DNA from 2 places in the Herbiconiux aconitum genome. Region 1 is predicted to be linked to the other one. Evidence: riboswitches for the same ligand, from Rfam matches in the RefSeq annotation. Region 1 holds a riboswitch; the other holds the start of a gene.
The links. A riboswitch is a leader RNA that binds a small molecule or an ion and turns the genes downstream of it on or off. The one in region 1 is predicted to bind thiamine pyrophosphate.

Region 1 (7,659 bases):
TGCGATCAGGGCCATGCGAGCCTCCTTTAATGACACTAGATAGTATCATTTACCCTGAACAGCGGGGAGGCCGGATGGCGAAGCGCGGCAGACCGACCGCCTACGAGCGCGCAGTGCGGCGGGAACGCATCCTCGACGCCGCCGTCGCAACCTTCGCGGGGCGCGGCTTCGGCGCCGCCAGCCTCGACGAGATCGCGGCCGCCGCCGGAGTCACGAAGCGCACCCTCTACACCGACGTGGGCGACAAGGCGGCGTTGTTCGCTGCGGCCGTCGAGCGAGAGCACGACCACATCCGAGCGGTGGCGACGGATGCCGGCTCCCTGATCGACGTGGCGACCGAGATGGTCATGGTGCTGCACTCCGACTCCGCGGTCGCCCTGCACCGGTCGGTGATCGCCGAGGCGCGGCGCTTCCCCGATCTGGCGCAGACCTTCTATGCCAGCGGACCACTGCACTCGATCGACCTCTTGGCAAGCTACCTACCGCCCGGCGGCGACACGCCCACCCGTGCGGCGGCTCTCTACTCCGTGCTGCTCGGCGAGCCCCACCGCCGCCGCCTGCTCGACCTCACCCCGGCCCCCACCCGCTCCGAGGCGGCCGCCCACGCATCCGCCTCCCTGGCGCTCCTCGCGAGGAGTTAACGACGGATGCCCCAAGCCAGTGGCCCGGGGCATCCGTTGGAAGGAGAGAAGACTACTTCAGGGTGACGGTGGCGCCAGCCTCTTCGAGCTGAGCCTTGGCCTTGTCAGCGGCCTCCTTGGTCGCGCCTTCGAGCACGGCCTTGGGGGCGCCGTCAACGAGAGCCTTCGCCTCACCGAGGCCGAGGCTGGTGAGTGCGCGCACCTCCTTGATGACCTGGATCTTCTTCTCGCCGGCCGACTCGAGGATGACGTCGAAAGCGGTCTGCTCCTCGACCTCCTCGGCAGCGGCGGCCGGGCCGGCAACGCCGGCGACGGCGACGGGGGCAGCCGCGGTGACCTCGAAGGTCTCCTCGAATGCCTTGACGAACTCGCTCAGCTCGATGAGCGTGAGCTCCTTGAATGCGTCAAGCAGTTCCTCGGTGGAAAGCTTTGCCATGATGTTCTCCTTGTTTGGTAGTTAGTTCAACCGCTCACGAGCCTGCGCTCAGGAAGCGGACTCCTGCTTCTCACGCAGCGCATCGACCGTGCGAACGGCCTTCGACAGCGGGGCGTTGAAGAGATATGCGGCACCGAACAGCGAAGCCTTGAAGGCACCGGCGAGCTTCGCCAGCAGAACTTCACGGGATTCGAGGTCGGCGAGCTTGGTGACCTCGGCGGCGGTCAGAGGGTTACCGTCGAAGTAACCGCCCTTCACGACCAGCAGAGGGTTTGCCTTGGCAAAGTCACGCAGCGACTTGGCGACGGCCACGGGGTCTCCGTGAACGAACGCGATCGCGGACGGACCGGCGAGCTCGTCGTCGAACGACGAGATGCCGGCGTTGTTCGCCGCGATCTTGGTCAGCGTGTTCTTTACCACGGCGTATGACGCGTGCTCACGGATGGAGCCGCGCAGCTGCTTGAGCTGTGCGACCGTGAGACCGCGATACTCGGTCAGCAGAACGGCGGTCGAGCTCTGGAAAAGTTCCGTGAGCTCGGCTACCGAGGCTTCCTTGTTCGCCATGGCGCTCCTAGTAGTAGTCAGTTTCAGCCGGGACGACTGCTGTACGGAGGCTCACAAGCTGTTCAGACAAACAGAAAAGCTCCGGCACAGGGCCGGAGCGAGGAGAAGCAGGAGACCTGCTCGAACTAACTACGTGCACCTGCGCGGGTCTTCGTTCTCACGAGACTTCGATCGATGGTTGCTTTCGCGCACATCGATGACCAGCGGTCTTTGGCTTCGTACAGAGTAAGCGACCCGCGCATCCAGTGCAAATCGGATGCGCGGGTCGCTGTGATCAGCGTTTCCTGATCAGCGTTTCTTGCCTCTATTCGTCTCCGGCGATCCACCGCGCCATGCGGGCGAGGTCGTGGTCGTCGGATTCGATGCCCGCGTCGGCGAAGCGCTCCCGCAGGAGGTCGACGAGCTCGGGCTCGGAGGCATCCCCGGCGTCGGCTTTCACCTGCGCCATGATGCCCTCGGCCTTCTCGACGACGGACGCGTCGTCGCTGCCGACCATGATGGGTTCGCTCTGCTCGTCATCGGGCATGAGGGTCAGACTTTCCGGTTGCCCGAGACGGCTCGCACGATGAAGACGATCACCGCGAAGACCAGGAGGATCAGACCGATCCAGAGCAGGAAGTTCAGGGTCTGCACGAAGCCTCCCGTGAACAAGAGGATCACGGCTATGACGGCAATGACGATCAGCAGGATGTTCATGTAGGGGTTCCATACCTTTCGGGACTCGGGCTTATGGCCCTCAGCCAAAATGGCCTGCTCTTCAACGTACCCCGATCGCGGCAGAAACGGACTCGGCTCATTTCTCGGCGCGACGCGTCAGCCGGTCGCCCGCAGCGGGATCGCCACCGTGAACACCGTCTCGCCCGGCTCGCTGCGCACGCTCACGCTGCCGCCGTGCGCATCCACCACCGCCTCGACGATCGCGAGGCCCAACCCGGTGCTGCCCGCGTGCCGTGAGCGCGAGGCGTCGCCGCGCACGAAGCGCTCGAACAGTGTCGGCAGCAGTTCAGGGGCGATACCCGGTCCGTCGTCGGCCACGGTGACGAGGGCGACGGATGCCTCCTCCCGCGCATCCGCGGTCACGCTCACCCGCACAGTGGTGCCGGCCGGCGTGTGCACCCGTGCGTTGGCGAGCAGGTTGGTGAACACCTGGTGCAGCCGCGGGGCGTCGCCGGAGACGAGAACGGGCTCCTCGGGCAGGTCGAGGTCCCAGACGTGGTCGGGGCCGGCGACGTGGGCATCACTCACGGCGTCGACGAGCACGATCGACAGGTCGACCTCGGTGAGATCGAGTTCGGGCTTGGCATCCAGGCGTGCGAGCAACAGCAGGTCTTCGACTAAGGTCGTCATCCTGGTCGCCTCCGACTCGATGCGGCCGAGCGAGTGCGAGACCTCGTCGGGCAGCTCCGGCGCCGTGCGGCGGGTGAGTTCAGCGTAACCCCGGATCGAGGCGAGCGGCGTGCGGAGCTCGTGGCTCGCATCGGCCACGAACTGGCGCACCTTGTTCTCGCTGTGCTGACGGGAGGTGAGGGCGCTCGCGACGTGTTCGAGCATCCGGTTGAAGGCGAGACCGACCCGGCCCACCTCGGATCTCGGGTCGGTGTCGGAGGCCGGCACCCGTTCGGCGAGCGCGACGTCTCCGCGGTCGAGTGGGAGTTCGGCCACGCGCGACGCCGTCGCAGTGACGCGGTCGAGCGGACGCAGGGCGAGCCGGATGACGAGGAAGCCCGCGACTCCGGCGAGCGCCATGGCGCCGGCGGTGACCAGCACGATCACGATCACGAGTTGCGAGACGGTGCTGTTGACGTCGGCCAACGGCAGGCCGGTCACCACGATGTCGCCGGCTGCGGTGACGGTACGCCCCTCCACCCGATAGGCGCCGAGACCGTCGATGGTGACGCTCTGCGGATCAGGGGCTTCGACGCTGGCTCCCCCGCCGTCGGCCGGCACGAGCTGGGTCACCGCCGACCCGGGAACCCCGTCGAGCGCGGCGAGTTGCGCCGTGGTCAACGGCTGCAGCTGACCGGTGTCGTCGAGCACGTAGCCGTTGGTGGCGACTCCGGCCGAGACCACTGCCACCACGGTTCCTGAGGCCTGCCCGAGCGAGATTCCCGGCTGTGGTCCGGTGGGCTGCGCCTGGGTGGTGATCGAGAAGACTGTTCGGTCGGAGGCCTCCTGCACCTGCGAATCGAGCCGGTCGAGCAGGAAGCCGTTGAGCGCGATGGTGCTGACGACGCCGATCACGAGCCCCGCCAGGGCGATCAGGCCGAGCACGCTCAGGATCAGCGTGCGGCGAATGGTCACAGCGCGGGTTTCAGCAGGTAGCCTGCGCCGCGGACCGTGTGGATCATCGCCGGACGACCGGCATCCACCTTCTTGCGCAGGTAGGAGATGTAGATCTCCACCACGCTCGATTTGCCTCCGAAGTCGTAGCTCCAGACCCGGTCGAGGATCTGCGCCTTGCTCAGCACCCGGCGCGGGTTGCGCATGAGGAAGCGCAGCAGTTCGAACTCGGTGGCGGTGAGCTCGATGGGATCGCCGTCGCGGAAGACCTCATGGCTGTCTTCGTTGAGCTCGAGGTCGCCGACCGTCACGACCGGGTCGTCGGCGTCGGCCACGACGAGGGTCGAGCGACGGATGAGGCCGCGCAGGCGCGCGACCAGTTCCTCGAGGCTGAACGGCTTGGTGACGTAGTCGTCTCCGCCGGCGGTGAGGCCGGCGATCCGGTCGTCGAGGGCATCCTTCGCGGTGAGGAAGAGAACGGGGGTCTCGTGACCGTCGGCGCGCACCCGGTTGAGCACCTGAAGGCCGTCGATGTCGGGCAGCATCACGTCGAGCACGATGACGTCGGGGCGGAACTCGCGGGCGATCGTGATGGCCTGGCGGCCCTCGCTCGCGGTCTTGACCTCCCAGCCCTCGTAGCGGAGAGCCATCGAGAGCAGATCGGTGAGGGTGTTCTCGTCGTCGACCACGAGCGCACGCACCGGAGTGCCGTCAGCGCGGCGGAGTTTCGGCTGCTTGGCTCCGCTGGAAGAACTGCCGGAGATGAGAGATCTGTCGATGGTCACAGTTCCAGTATTGACAGTTTCCTATGAGGCACCTATGTGATGCCGTTAAGCGCCCTGTGAATACGCGCGCTGCTAGCCTCGTCGGTAGTGACACGGGGTGCCCTTCGCGGGCTGAGATGAAACCCGTCGAACCTGATCTAGTTCGTACTAGCGAAGGGATGTCGCGAATGAGCATTCGCACGCCAGTCCACCCGTCCGACCTCCTCGCCACCCTGCGCGAGCGCGAACCGCTGGTGCAGTGCATCACCAATGCGGTGGTGACCGGATTCACCGCCAACGCGCTGCTCGCGATCGGGGCCTCGGCCGCGATGTGCGACATCCCGGGCGAGGCCGGCCCGTTCGCGCGCATCGCCTCGGGGCTCCTGGTGAACCTGGGCACCCCGACCGACGAACAGCGTGACGCCGCCCGCGAGGCGGTCGCGGCCGCTCGCCAGGAGGGCACGCCCTGGGTGCTCGACCCGGTGGCGGTCGGGGCGCTGCCGATCCGCACGGCGCTGGCGCACGAGCTGCTGGAATTCCGGCCGGCCATCGTGCGGGGCAACGCGTCGGAGATCATCGCGCTCTCGGGCGCCGGATCGGGCGGACGGGGCGTCGACGCGGTCGACACGGCCGAAGACGCCCTCGAAGCCGGCAGCGCGATTGCCCGCCGCACCGGCGGCGTGGTCGCGATCTCCGGACCGGTCGACATCGTCACCGACGGATTCGGCTGGGTGCGGGTGGCGAACGGCCATGCGATGCTCACGAGAATGACGGGCGGCGGATGCGCGCTCGGCGCCGTCATGGCGGCTTTCCTGGCGGCGGCATCGCCGTTCGATGCCGCCGTGGCGGCCTCCAGCGTCTACGGCATCGCCGCCGAGCACGCGGCGGCGACTGCCGCCGGGCCGGGGAGCTTCGCGGTCGGGCTGCTGGACGCGCTGGCCGCGGTGACTCCGGCCGAGGTCGCGGCCGAAGCGCGGCTCTCGTGAGCGTGCGCCCGGGCGGCGCAGTAGTCGTATCCGGCGCATCCGGCGATTCCGGCGCATCCGATCGTTCGGTCGGAATGCGCCTCGCGCTGGGCGTCTACCTCGTGACCGACACCGCGATGGCCGGGCGCCACGGCCTCGGACTCGCCGCGGTGGTCGACGCCGCCGTCGCCGGCGGCGCGACCACGGTGCAGCTGCGCGATCACGACGCCAGCCCCGCCGCGTTGCTGGCCGCAGCGGTCGAACTCGCCGCCGTGATCGACGGGCGGGCCCTCTTCCTCATCGACGACCGCGTCGACGTGGTGCTCGCCGCGCGGCTCGCCGGCGCGCGGGTCGACGGCGTGCACCTCGGCCAGAGCGACCTGCCGGTGTCGGCGGCGCGCACCCTCCTCGGTCCGGATGCCGTCATCGGCCTCACCGCGAACACCCCCGCCCACCTCACCGCGGTCGCCGCCCTGCCCGAGGGCACGGTCGACTACTTGGGAGTCGGCGTCATCCGCCCCACCACGACGAAGCCCGACCATCCGGAGCCCCTCGGCATCCACGGATTCGCCGCTCTGGCCGCCGCGTCGTCGCTGCCCTGCGTCGCGATCGGCGGGATCGTCGAGGCGGATGTGCCGGGGCTGGTCGCCGCAGGGGCGGCCGGTGTGGCCGTGGTGTCGGCGATCTGCGCGTCGCCCGATCCGCGGGCCGCCGCTGCGCGCTTCGCGGAACTCCGGAACGAGGGCGCGCGATGACGGGCGACGGGATCGGGGCAGCCTTCCCGTCCGGGTCCGCATCGGTGTCCAGGTCTGCATCCGCCTCCGCGGCGATCCCGCGGGTGCTGAGCATCGCGGGCACCGATCCGACGGGTGGCGCCGGCCTCCAGGCCGACCTGAAATCGATCGCCGCGCTGGGCGGATACGGGATGGCCGTGGTCACCGCGCTGGTGGCCCAGAACACGCGGGGCGTGAGGTCGGTGCACGTTCCGCCGGCGGCATTCCTGCGCGAACAGCTCGATGCGGTGAGCGACGACGTCGAGATCGACGCGGTGAAGATCGGGATGCTCGCGAACGCCGAGCTCGCGGGGGTCGTGTCGGAGTGGCTGGCTGCCGTGCGTCCGCCGCTCGTGGTGCTCGATCCGGTGATCGTCGCCACCAGCGGCGACCGGCTGCTCACCCCCGACGGCGAAGAGATCGTACGGCGGCTCTGCAGCCAGGCCGATCTCGTCTCACCCAACCTCGCCGAGCTCGGCGTGCTCGTGGGTGCGCCGGCGGCACGCGATTGGGCGGGCGCGCTCCTCCAGGGTGAGCACCTCGCGCGCTCGTCGGGCGCCACCGTGCTCGTCAAGGGCGGCCACCTCGCGGGCCCGTCCGCTCCGGATGCGCTGGTCTGGGTTCGCGACGGCGCGGTCCACCAGCACGAGGTGGCGGGCGAGCGGATCGAGACCCGCAACACGCACGGCACCGGATGCTCCCTCTCGTCGGCGATGGCAACGCTCGGTGCACGCCTCGGGTCGGCCGCCGATGCACCTGCCGACGACGGCGTGGCCGGCGACGCTCCGGCCGGTGGCTCAGCGGGCCGAGGCAGCGCCGCTGATCGCCACCTCGCCGACGGCGCACGATGGCTGCCGGCCTTGCGCGAGGCGAAGACGTGGCTGTCCGGCGCCCTTCGCGCGGCCGATGCACTGCAGGTCGGCCGCGGCAACGGCCCGATCGACCACTCGCACGCCACCCGCCGCGCCCTGGCCGTCCAGCGCGCACACGCATCCGACGACTCCGAAGGGCCGCTCAGCGCCGCGCTCTGGCGCGAGACCGCCGCCGCGCGCGCGGCGATCGACTCGCTCGCCTTCGTCCGCGGGCTCGGCGACGGCACCCTCGACCGCGCCGACTTCGAGGCATATCTCGCGCAAGACGTGCTCTATCTCGGCGACTACGCGCGCGTTCTCGCCCGCGCCAGCCAGCTCGCGCCGACCGCCGAGGAGCAGATCTTCTGGGCCACGAGCGCGGCCG
Region 2 (7,659 bases), 1.9 Mb from region 1:
TTGTTCAAGCCCTTGTCGATCAACACGCTGTCGTTCACGAACTGGTGAACGGGCATCAGCTCGATGGCCGTGACGCCGAGCTTGTTCAGGTGGGCGATGACGGCCGGATGCGCGACACCGGCATACGTGCCCCGCTGCTCCTCGGGCACGGCGGGGTGCAGCTCGGTCAGCCCCTTCACGTGGGCCTCGTAGATGACGCTCTCGTTGTAGGGGATGCGCAGCTTGCGGTCACCCGACCAGTCGAAGAACGGGTTGATCACCACGCCGTAGGTCATGTGACCGGCGGAATCCTGGTCGTTCTGGGAATCCGGGTCGCCGAAGGTGTAGGAGAAGAGCGACTGGTCCCAATCGATCTCGCCGCTCGTCGCCTTGGCGTACGGGTCGAGGAGGAGCTTGTTGGGGTTGGCGCGCCACCCCTTCTCCGGGTCGTAGGCGCCGTGCACGCGGTAGCCGTACCGCTGACCCGGCTGCACCTGGGGGAGATAGGCGTGCCAGACGTAGGCATCCACCTCGGCGAGTTCGATGCGGGTCTCGGTGCCGTCTTCGTCGAAGAGGCAGAGCTCCACTTTCTCGGCGGCCTCGCTGAAGAGGGCGAAGTTGGTGCCGCTCCCGTCGTAGGTGGCGCCGAGGGGGTAGGCCGATCCTGGCCACGATTGCATGTGTTCTCCTGTCGGGGTCTGAGCCCACGCTACCCGGAATCGCCATCCGGCCCATGGGGTGCGGACTGGATCTCGGGGCCTATCCCGGCGACGACGATCGCGGTACCGTTGATCCATGGCGAACCTTGTGGAGACTCTCACCGACGCGACCCGCACCATCGGAGTCGGAGCTGCCTACGGCGATCCGGTCACGATCGACGGAGCGACCATCGTGCCCGTGGCCCTCGTCTGGTCGGGTTTCGGTGGCGGCAACGGCACCGCATCCTCCCCGGGAGCCACCGTCGCGTCGTCGGACAAGCTCGGCGCGGGCGATGCCAACGGCGAGGGTTTCGGGGGCGGCGGCGTGTCGATCCCCATCGGTGCCTACGTCACCACGGCGGGCGAGGCCAAGTTCCAGCCCAACCTCATCTCCCTCCTCGCGGTCTCCATCCCCGTCATCGTCACCGCGGGTTGGTCCCTGGCCCGAGTCATCCGGGCCCTCAAGAAGTAACCCACCGCTCGTCCCCTCCCACTCGTCCCTAAGTGGGCAGTTTCACGCGTCTTGGGCCAGTTAGGGACGAGTCACACAGGTGCGCCAGCGGCGCGGAGGGCGTGACGCACGAGGGTGGGCGCGAGGGCAAGGGTGGAGTTGCGGATGCGCACGACACGATTGCCCGCCTCGTGCAGGTCGTCGAGGCGACGGATGTCGCGTTCATACTGACGTGTGCTGGTTCTGTGCTGGTCGCCGTCGTACTCGACGATCACCTTCCACGCGGGGTAGATCATGTCGACGCGGGCGATCCAGGTTCCGGATGCGTCGAACACGTTGATGCCGATCTCGGGTTCGGGTAAGCCCGCGGCGAGCAGGCGCAATCGCACCAGGGTCTCCCGGCGTGATTCGGCACCGTCGCGCACCTGCGCGACAACTCGCCGGGCGCGCACACTGCCGCGCCCCCGGAATGCGGCGACTCGTTCTGCCAGTTCCTGGACCGTGCAGTACGGGCGAGGGTCGCGAGGCACCTGTCGCGCCGGGGTGAGGACGAGATGATCACCGGCCGCTACGAGATCGTCGTCCGACAGGGAACTCGCCAAGTGACACCACGTTGTGGACGGGTCGGAGAGGGGCAGCCCGTACCGCGTCGCAACCACGAGGAGCTCGTCGGAGATCTGATGCCCGATGACGCCGCGAGCCTTAGCCGCACGTCGTTGGCCGACAGTGGAGACGTGGATGTCGGCACCGTCACGCCACTCGGTCGGCAGCGGCACGCCCCACAGCTCCGCAGCGGTGAGGTGCGAGAAGAACTCGATGTCGCGCATCCGCCGTGCGTAAGCATGGCAATGCTGAACGAGGGACAGCGGGCCGCCTCGTGCGACGCGCACTCCGCGGAACGGACGTGCCAGATCGTCGCCGCGTAGCCGGTCGGTTCCCACGCCGAGGTCGAGCGCCTGCGCCAGCGCGAACGGTGACCGCCGAAGAGGCTCGGGAAGCGGATCTTTGCGAGGCACCCACCCATCCTCCTGTGCCCGCCCCCTCCATCCTGAGTTATCCACAGCTCCACTCTCCCGGGGGCGGGCGACTCGTCCCTAACTGGGCACGTTCGGCGAATTCTGCCCCGTTTGGGACGAGTCGCGCGAGGCGGGGCGGGCCTATACTGGGGGCACACGGGAGTCCGGTGAGCCGGGCTGAGAGGAAGGTTCTCAACCTTCGACCGTCGAACCTGATCTGGATCATGCCAGCGCAGGGAGGCATCTCTGGGTTTCGGCGTGGTGGCCGTCCGCGAAAGCGGACAGCACCTACGACGTGCCCGCCCGTGCCCCTTCCACTGAATGAAAGGGCACGAAAAGTGCACACCACCACAGCTCAAGCCGCACGGCGCACCCGCGTCAGCTACCGCTGGCGGGTCGTCGACATCGTCGTCGCCAGCGTCATCGGCGTCGCCTCCGGACTCATCTTCTGGGTCTGGAACCTCACCTACACCCCTGTCAGCGCTCCCCTCGAAGCGCTCCTCCCCGGCGCGCAGTCGCTCGTGTACGGCTTCTGGCTGTTCGCGGGTGTGCTCGGCGGGCTCATCATCCGCAAACCCGGTGCCGCTGTCTTCACCGAACTCGTGGCGGCCGTGGTCTCGGCTCTCGTGGGCACCCAGTGGGGCGTGCTCACCCTCGTGTCGGGCATCGTGCAGGGGCTCGGCGCCGAGATCGTGTTCGCGATCTTCCTCTACGCGAACTACCGCGTCTACGTCGCCATCCTCGCCGGCGCCGGAGCGGGACTCGCCATGGGCATCAACGACTCGATCCTCTGGTATGCCGGAAACGGCATGGACTTCAAGACGATCTACGTCGTCTGCGCGGTCATCGGCGGCGCCGTGATCGCGGGTCTGCTCTCCTGGGTGGTGGTGCGGGCTCTCGCCCGAACCGGCGCGCTCAACCGCTTCGCCTCCGGGCGTGAGGTGACGGCGAGGGCGTAGCGGATGCCGCGGAGCCACGAACCGGCGACACCGGTGCAGCCCCTTCCCGCAGGCTTTCGGGCCGCGGGCTGGGGCTGGCGGCATGCAGGGCGCTCCTCGTGGGCGGTTCGGGGACTCGACCTCGTGATCGAGCCGGGCGAGCGTGTGCTGCTGCTCGGCGCATCCGGGGCCGGTAAGTCGACGCTGATCCAAGCCTTCGCGGGTGTGCTGGGCGGCGCCGACGAAGGCGAAGAAGAGGGCACCCTCGAGGTCGCCGGCCACGACCCGCGCCACACCCGCGGTCGAGTGGGCCTGGTGGCGCAAGACCCCGATTCACAGATCGTGCTCGCCCGCGTGGGCGACGACGTGGCCTTCGGATGCGAGAACCTCGGCGTGCCCCGCCCCGAGATCTGGCAGCGGGTCGACCGAGCGCTCGGCGCGGTCGGACTCGACCTGCCGCTCGACCGCTCGACCTCGGAACTCTCCGGGGGCCAGAAGCAGCGCGTGGCGCTTGCCGGCGTCGTGGCGATGCAGCCGGGGGTGATCCTGCTGGACGAGCCGACGGCGAACCTCGACCCCGACGGCGTGGTGGAGGTGCGGGATGCGGTCGCCGACCTGGTGCGCCGGTCGGCAGCCACCTTCGTGGTGATCGAGCATCGCGTCGACATCTGGCTCGACGTGGTGGACCGGGTGGTGGTGCTGGCGCCCGGCGGGGGAGTGCTCGCCGACGGCGACCCCGCGACCGTGCTGGGACAGCGCGGCGACGAGCTCGCCCGCGATGGCGTCTGGGTGCCGGGTCGCGATCCGCTCGCGGGTCGACCAGCCCGCCCGGCGCGCGTGCGCCGGCCATCCCGATCCGAGCATGCGGCTGAGCACGGTGCGGCATCGGCCGTGCGCCCCACTGCGGTCGGCGGGGGATCGGATGCCCGCAAGCCCGTCCTGCTGACGGCGCGCGGACTCGACGTGGCACGGGTCGCCGGTGTCACGGTGGCTCAGGGGATCGACCTCGAACTCCGCGCCGGGGAAGCCACCGCCATTACCGGCCCGAACGGAGCAGGCAAGACGACTCTCGCACTCACGGTGGCCGGCCTCATCCCGCCCGCCGGAGGTGTGCTCGAAGCATCCGCCGCACTCGCCGACGGAACACATACCCGGCGCGGCATGCATGCGCCGTCCACCTCGCCGATCGCCTGGCGCTCTCGCGACCTGCTCACGCGCATCGGGATGGTTTTCCAAGATCCCGAACACCAATTCGTCACCGGCAGCGTGCGCGCCGAACTGGAGATCTCACTCGCGACGCTGAAGCTCGTGCCCGACGAGATCTCCGCGCGCGTCGCCGAGGTGGCGAGCCGACTGAGGCTCGACCGGCTGCTGAACGCCAATCCCTTCACCCTTTCCGGTGGGGAGAAGCGGCGGCTCTCGGTCGCCTCGGCCCTGGTGGCCCGGCCGCGCGTCCTCGTGCTCGACGAACCGACCTTCGGGCAGGACTCCCGCACCTGGGCCGAACTCGTTCGCCTGCTCGCCGAGCAGCTCGATCGCGGAACCGCCGTCGTGGCGGTGACCCACGACCGCGCCTTCGTCGAAGCCCTGGCCGATCAGGAGATCGTCGTGGGCACGCGGCACCGCGCGACCTCAGCCGAGGCGACCCGCTCATGACCGTTCTCGCCCCGCCCCGAGGTACCCGGCGCATCCATTCGATCAACCCCGTCGCGAAGCTCGCCGCCTCGCTCGTGCTCAGCGCCATCCTGCTGGTCACCATCGACTGGGTCTCGGCGGCTGTGGCGCTCGCGCTGGAGAGCGTGCTCTTCGTGTGGGCGGGTCTCGGCCCGCGCGCCTTCTTCCGTCGCACGTTCGCGATCTGGATCGCAGCGCCGCTCGCCGGCCTCACAACGCTCCTCTACGGCGTCACCTCCGGGCAGGTCTACTGGCAGTTCCTGCTCATGGAGATCAGCGACGGCTCGATCTCGCTGGCCGTGGCGACGGTGCTCCGCATCCTCGCCATCGGGCTCCCCGCCGTCGTTCTCTTCGCCACCATCGACCCCACCGACCTCGCCGACGGCCTGGCTCAGGTCTGGCACCTGCCGAGCCGATTCGTGCTCGGCGCGTTGGCGGGCCTGCGCCTCATCGCACTCTTCTTGCAGGACTGGCGCCAGCTCGAACTCGCCCGGCGGGCCCGTGGTCTCGGCGACTCCGGCCGGCTGCGGCGCTTCGCCAGTCAGGCCTTCGCCCTGCTGGTCATCTCGATCCGTCGGGGCAGTAAACTCGCCACCGCCATGGAGGCGCGCGGGTTCGGCGGAGCGACCGTGCGCACCTGGGCCCGTGAGTCGTCGTTCGGCGGGCGCGAGTGGCTCCTCGTGCTCGTCGGGGCCGCGATCGGCGCGGTGGCCATCGCCGTCGCGGTCGCGACCGGCTCGTTCAACTTCATCATCGGATGAGCGGGGCTGACATGAGCGGGGCGGTCACATGACCGTGATCCTGATCGACGGCCCGAGCGGCTCGGGCAAGACTCTGCTGGCGCTCCGGATGCGCGACCACTGGGTCGGCGCCGACCGTCCGACCCTCGTGCATCTCGATGACGTCTACCCCGGGTGGGACGGCCTGGATGCCGCGGGCGAGCAGGTGAACCGGCACCTCCTCGAGCCGCTGCGCGCAGGCCTGCCCGCGCGCTGGCAGCGATACGACTGGACCGCCGGAGAACCGGCCGAATGGCACGATGTCGACCCGTCGCATCCGCTGATCGTCGAGGGCTGCGGCGCTCTCACGAGATCGAACAGGGCCCTGGCCGACCTCGCCATCTGGGTCGAGACCGATGACGAGACGCGCAAGGCGAGAGCGATCGCGCGCGACGGCGAGAGCTACCTGCGGGAGTGGGACCGCTGGGATGCGCAGTGGCGGGCGTTCGTGCGCCGCGAGAATCCGCGCGAACTCGCCACGATGGTCGTGCCGACCTGACGTCAGCCCTTCGTGCGCGAGTCGATGAACGCCGAGATCACGGGCACCGGATTGGTCAGGCGCCAGAGCGGCCCCGGGTCGCGGAGGCGCTGGTCGAGTTCGAGCAGCACGGTGATGTCGCCGTCGGGGGTCGTGACGGTGACGCTGCCGACCTGCTCGCCCTTCGCTCCCGTGGTGATCGGTTTCGCGTCGACGCGGTACTGCAGCCCCGAGGCGTCCCAGAGCATCCGTGATTCCGTGGCCGTGGCCACGCCTCGCGCCGTCTCGCCCCAGGGGGTGGTGTATGTCACGAAGGCTTGCCCCTCGGTCACCACGTCGGTCTGCGTGATGGTGCCCGCAGCCGAACCGGCGAGGGCTTCGAGGTCGGCGTCGAGCGTGTCCCAATCGGGTTCCCGGATGAACGCCCCGTAGAGCGTGGCTGTGGCGGCATCGGTTCCGGATGCGCCGCTTGACGAACCGGCGACCGGCACCGCCAGCGCGAACAGGTAGCAGATGCCGGCCTGATCGGTGTAGCTGCGCGAGACGCCCGTGTAGCCGAGTTCGGGCTGGTAGGCCGCGAGGTTGTCGACCCGGCGGTTGCCCGGCAGCGTGATGTCGTCGGCGTCGGATGCCATGATCTCCGAGATCGACGCCTCGGAGAACGCGAAGGCGCTCACCCGGGCGAGGTCGGAGGCGGTGCCGATGTCGTTCTCGTCGAGCCCCGTGGCATCGACCACCGTGATGCCCGTGAGGCCTCGGGCGGTGAGCCAGGCCTGGGCGGCCTCGAGATAGGCGTCGATCGATCCGTAGGCCCAACGGGCGAGGGTGTCGGCGTGGTTGTTGCTCGAGCCGAGCAGCATCGCCTCCATCATCTCGCGCTGTGTCCAGTTCTCGCCCTGGGCGACCGCGACGGTGCGGGCGCTCTCGGCGATGTATTTCTGATAGCCGTCGGCGTCGGCCTTCGATACCGCGATCGTCGGCCCTTCGCTGCCGGCGGCCAAAGGCTTCGCGGCCAGCACCACGAGTGCGGTGATGATCTTGGCCGATCCGCCCATCGGCACGGCCTCGGTGAGTCCGGCCGAGGCGATCACGGGTGTCGCCACGTCGGCCACGATCGCACTCGCCCCGGTGGCCGGCATGGTGGGGCTGGCCGTGGTGGCGGCGCCGCCCGTGGTCTCGTCGACCGAGGCGCTCGCCGACGGAAGGGGGCCGACGAGTGTCGCGGGGCCGTACAGTCCGAGCCCGAGGATGACGAAGACGCCGACGAGCACGATGACGGCTCTCACCGCCTTGCGCCCGACCGTCGTTGCCATGACTCCAGGCTACGGGGGCGACCATACCCTCCCGGGTATCGACTCGGTTGCGAGTTGCTGAGCATCTGCCGTCAAGCCGTGGGCGCCGCTCGTCCTAGCCGTCTGCGGCGTGCTGACCCGCGCTACCCCCAGCCGAGCTCGTGCAGCTTCTCGTCGTCGATGCCGTAATAGTGCGCGATCTCGTGCACCAGGGTGACGTGCACCTGGTCGCGGAGTTCGTCGACGTCGGCGCAGATCGCCAGCAGCGGCTCCCGGAAGACGGTGATGCGGTCGGGCATCTCGCCGAAGCCGTATTGCCCCCGTTCGGTGAGGGCGACGCCGTCGTAGAGGCCG

Region 2: it holds a riboswitch for thiamine pyrophosphate, as region 1 does, so the genes downstream of both, N1027_RS10955 (ECF transporter S component) here and thiM (hydroxyethylthiazole kinase) in region 1, are expected to answer to the same signal.

Annotation. Positions count from the first base shown of each region.
Region 1 is NZ_JANLCM010000001.1:410,396-418,054, forward strand. It holds gene N1027_RS01830 (DUF952 domain-containing protein) at 1-15, opposite strand, end outside; gene N1027_RS01835 (TetR/AcrR family transcriptional regulator) at 75-641, shown strand; gene rplL (50S ribosomal protein L7/L12) at 694-1,077, opposite strand; gene rplJ (50S ribosomal protein L10) at 1,126-1,641, opposite strand; gene N1027_RS01850 (hypothetical protein) at 1,946-2,167, opposite strand; gene N1027_RS01855 (hypothetical protein) at 2,173-2,337, opposite strand; gene N1027_RS01860 (sensor histidine kinase) at 2,455-3,942, opposite strand; gene N1027_RS01865 (response regulator transcription factor) at 3,939-4,706, opposite strand; TPP riboswitch at 4,790-4,882, shown strand; gene thiM (hydroxyethylthiazole kinase) at 4,865-5,671, shown strand; gene thiE (thiamine phosphate synthase) at 5,668-6,405, shown strand; gene N1027_RS01875 (bifunctional hydroxymethylpyrimidine kinase/phosphomethylpyrimidine kinase) at 6,402-7,659, shown strand, end outside.
Region 2 is NZ_JANLCM010000001.1:2,309,728-2,317,386, forward strand. It holds gene glgX (glycogen debranching protein GlgX) at 1-659, opposite strand, end outside; gene N1027_RS10945 (hypothetical protein) at 775-1,149, shown strand; gene N1027_RS20135 (DUF559 domain-containing protein) at 1,221-2,144, opposite strand; TPP riboswitch at 2,291-2,401, shown strand; gene N1027_RS10955 (ECF transporter S component) at 2,483-3,103, shown strand; gene N1027_RS10960 (ABC transporter ATP-binding protein) at 3,107-4,738, shown strand; gene N1027_RS10965 (energy-coupling factor transporter transmembrane component T family protein) at 4,735-5,517, shown strand; gene N1027_RS10970 (nucleoside/nucleotide kinase family protein) at 5,546-6,034, shown strand; gene N1027_RS10975 (D-alanyl-D-alanine carboxypeptidase family protein) at 6,037-7,326, opposite strand; gene N1027_RS10980 (metallopeptidase family protein) at 7,449-7,659, opposite strand, start outside.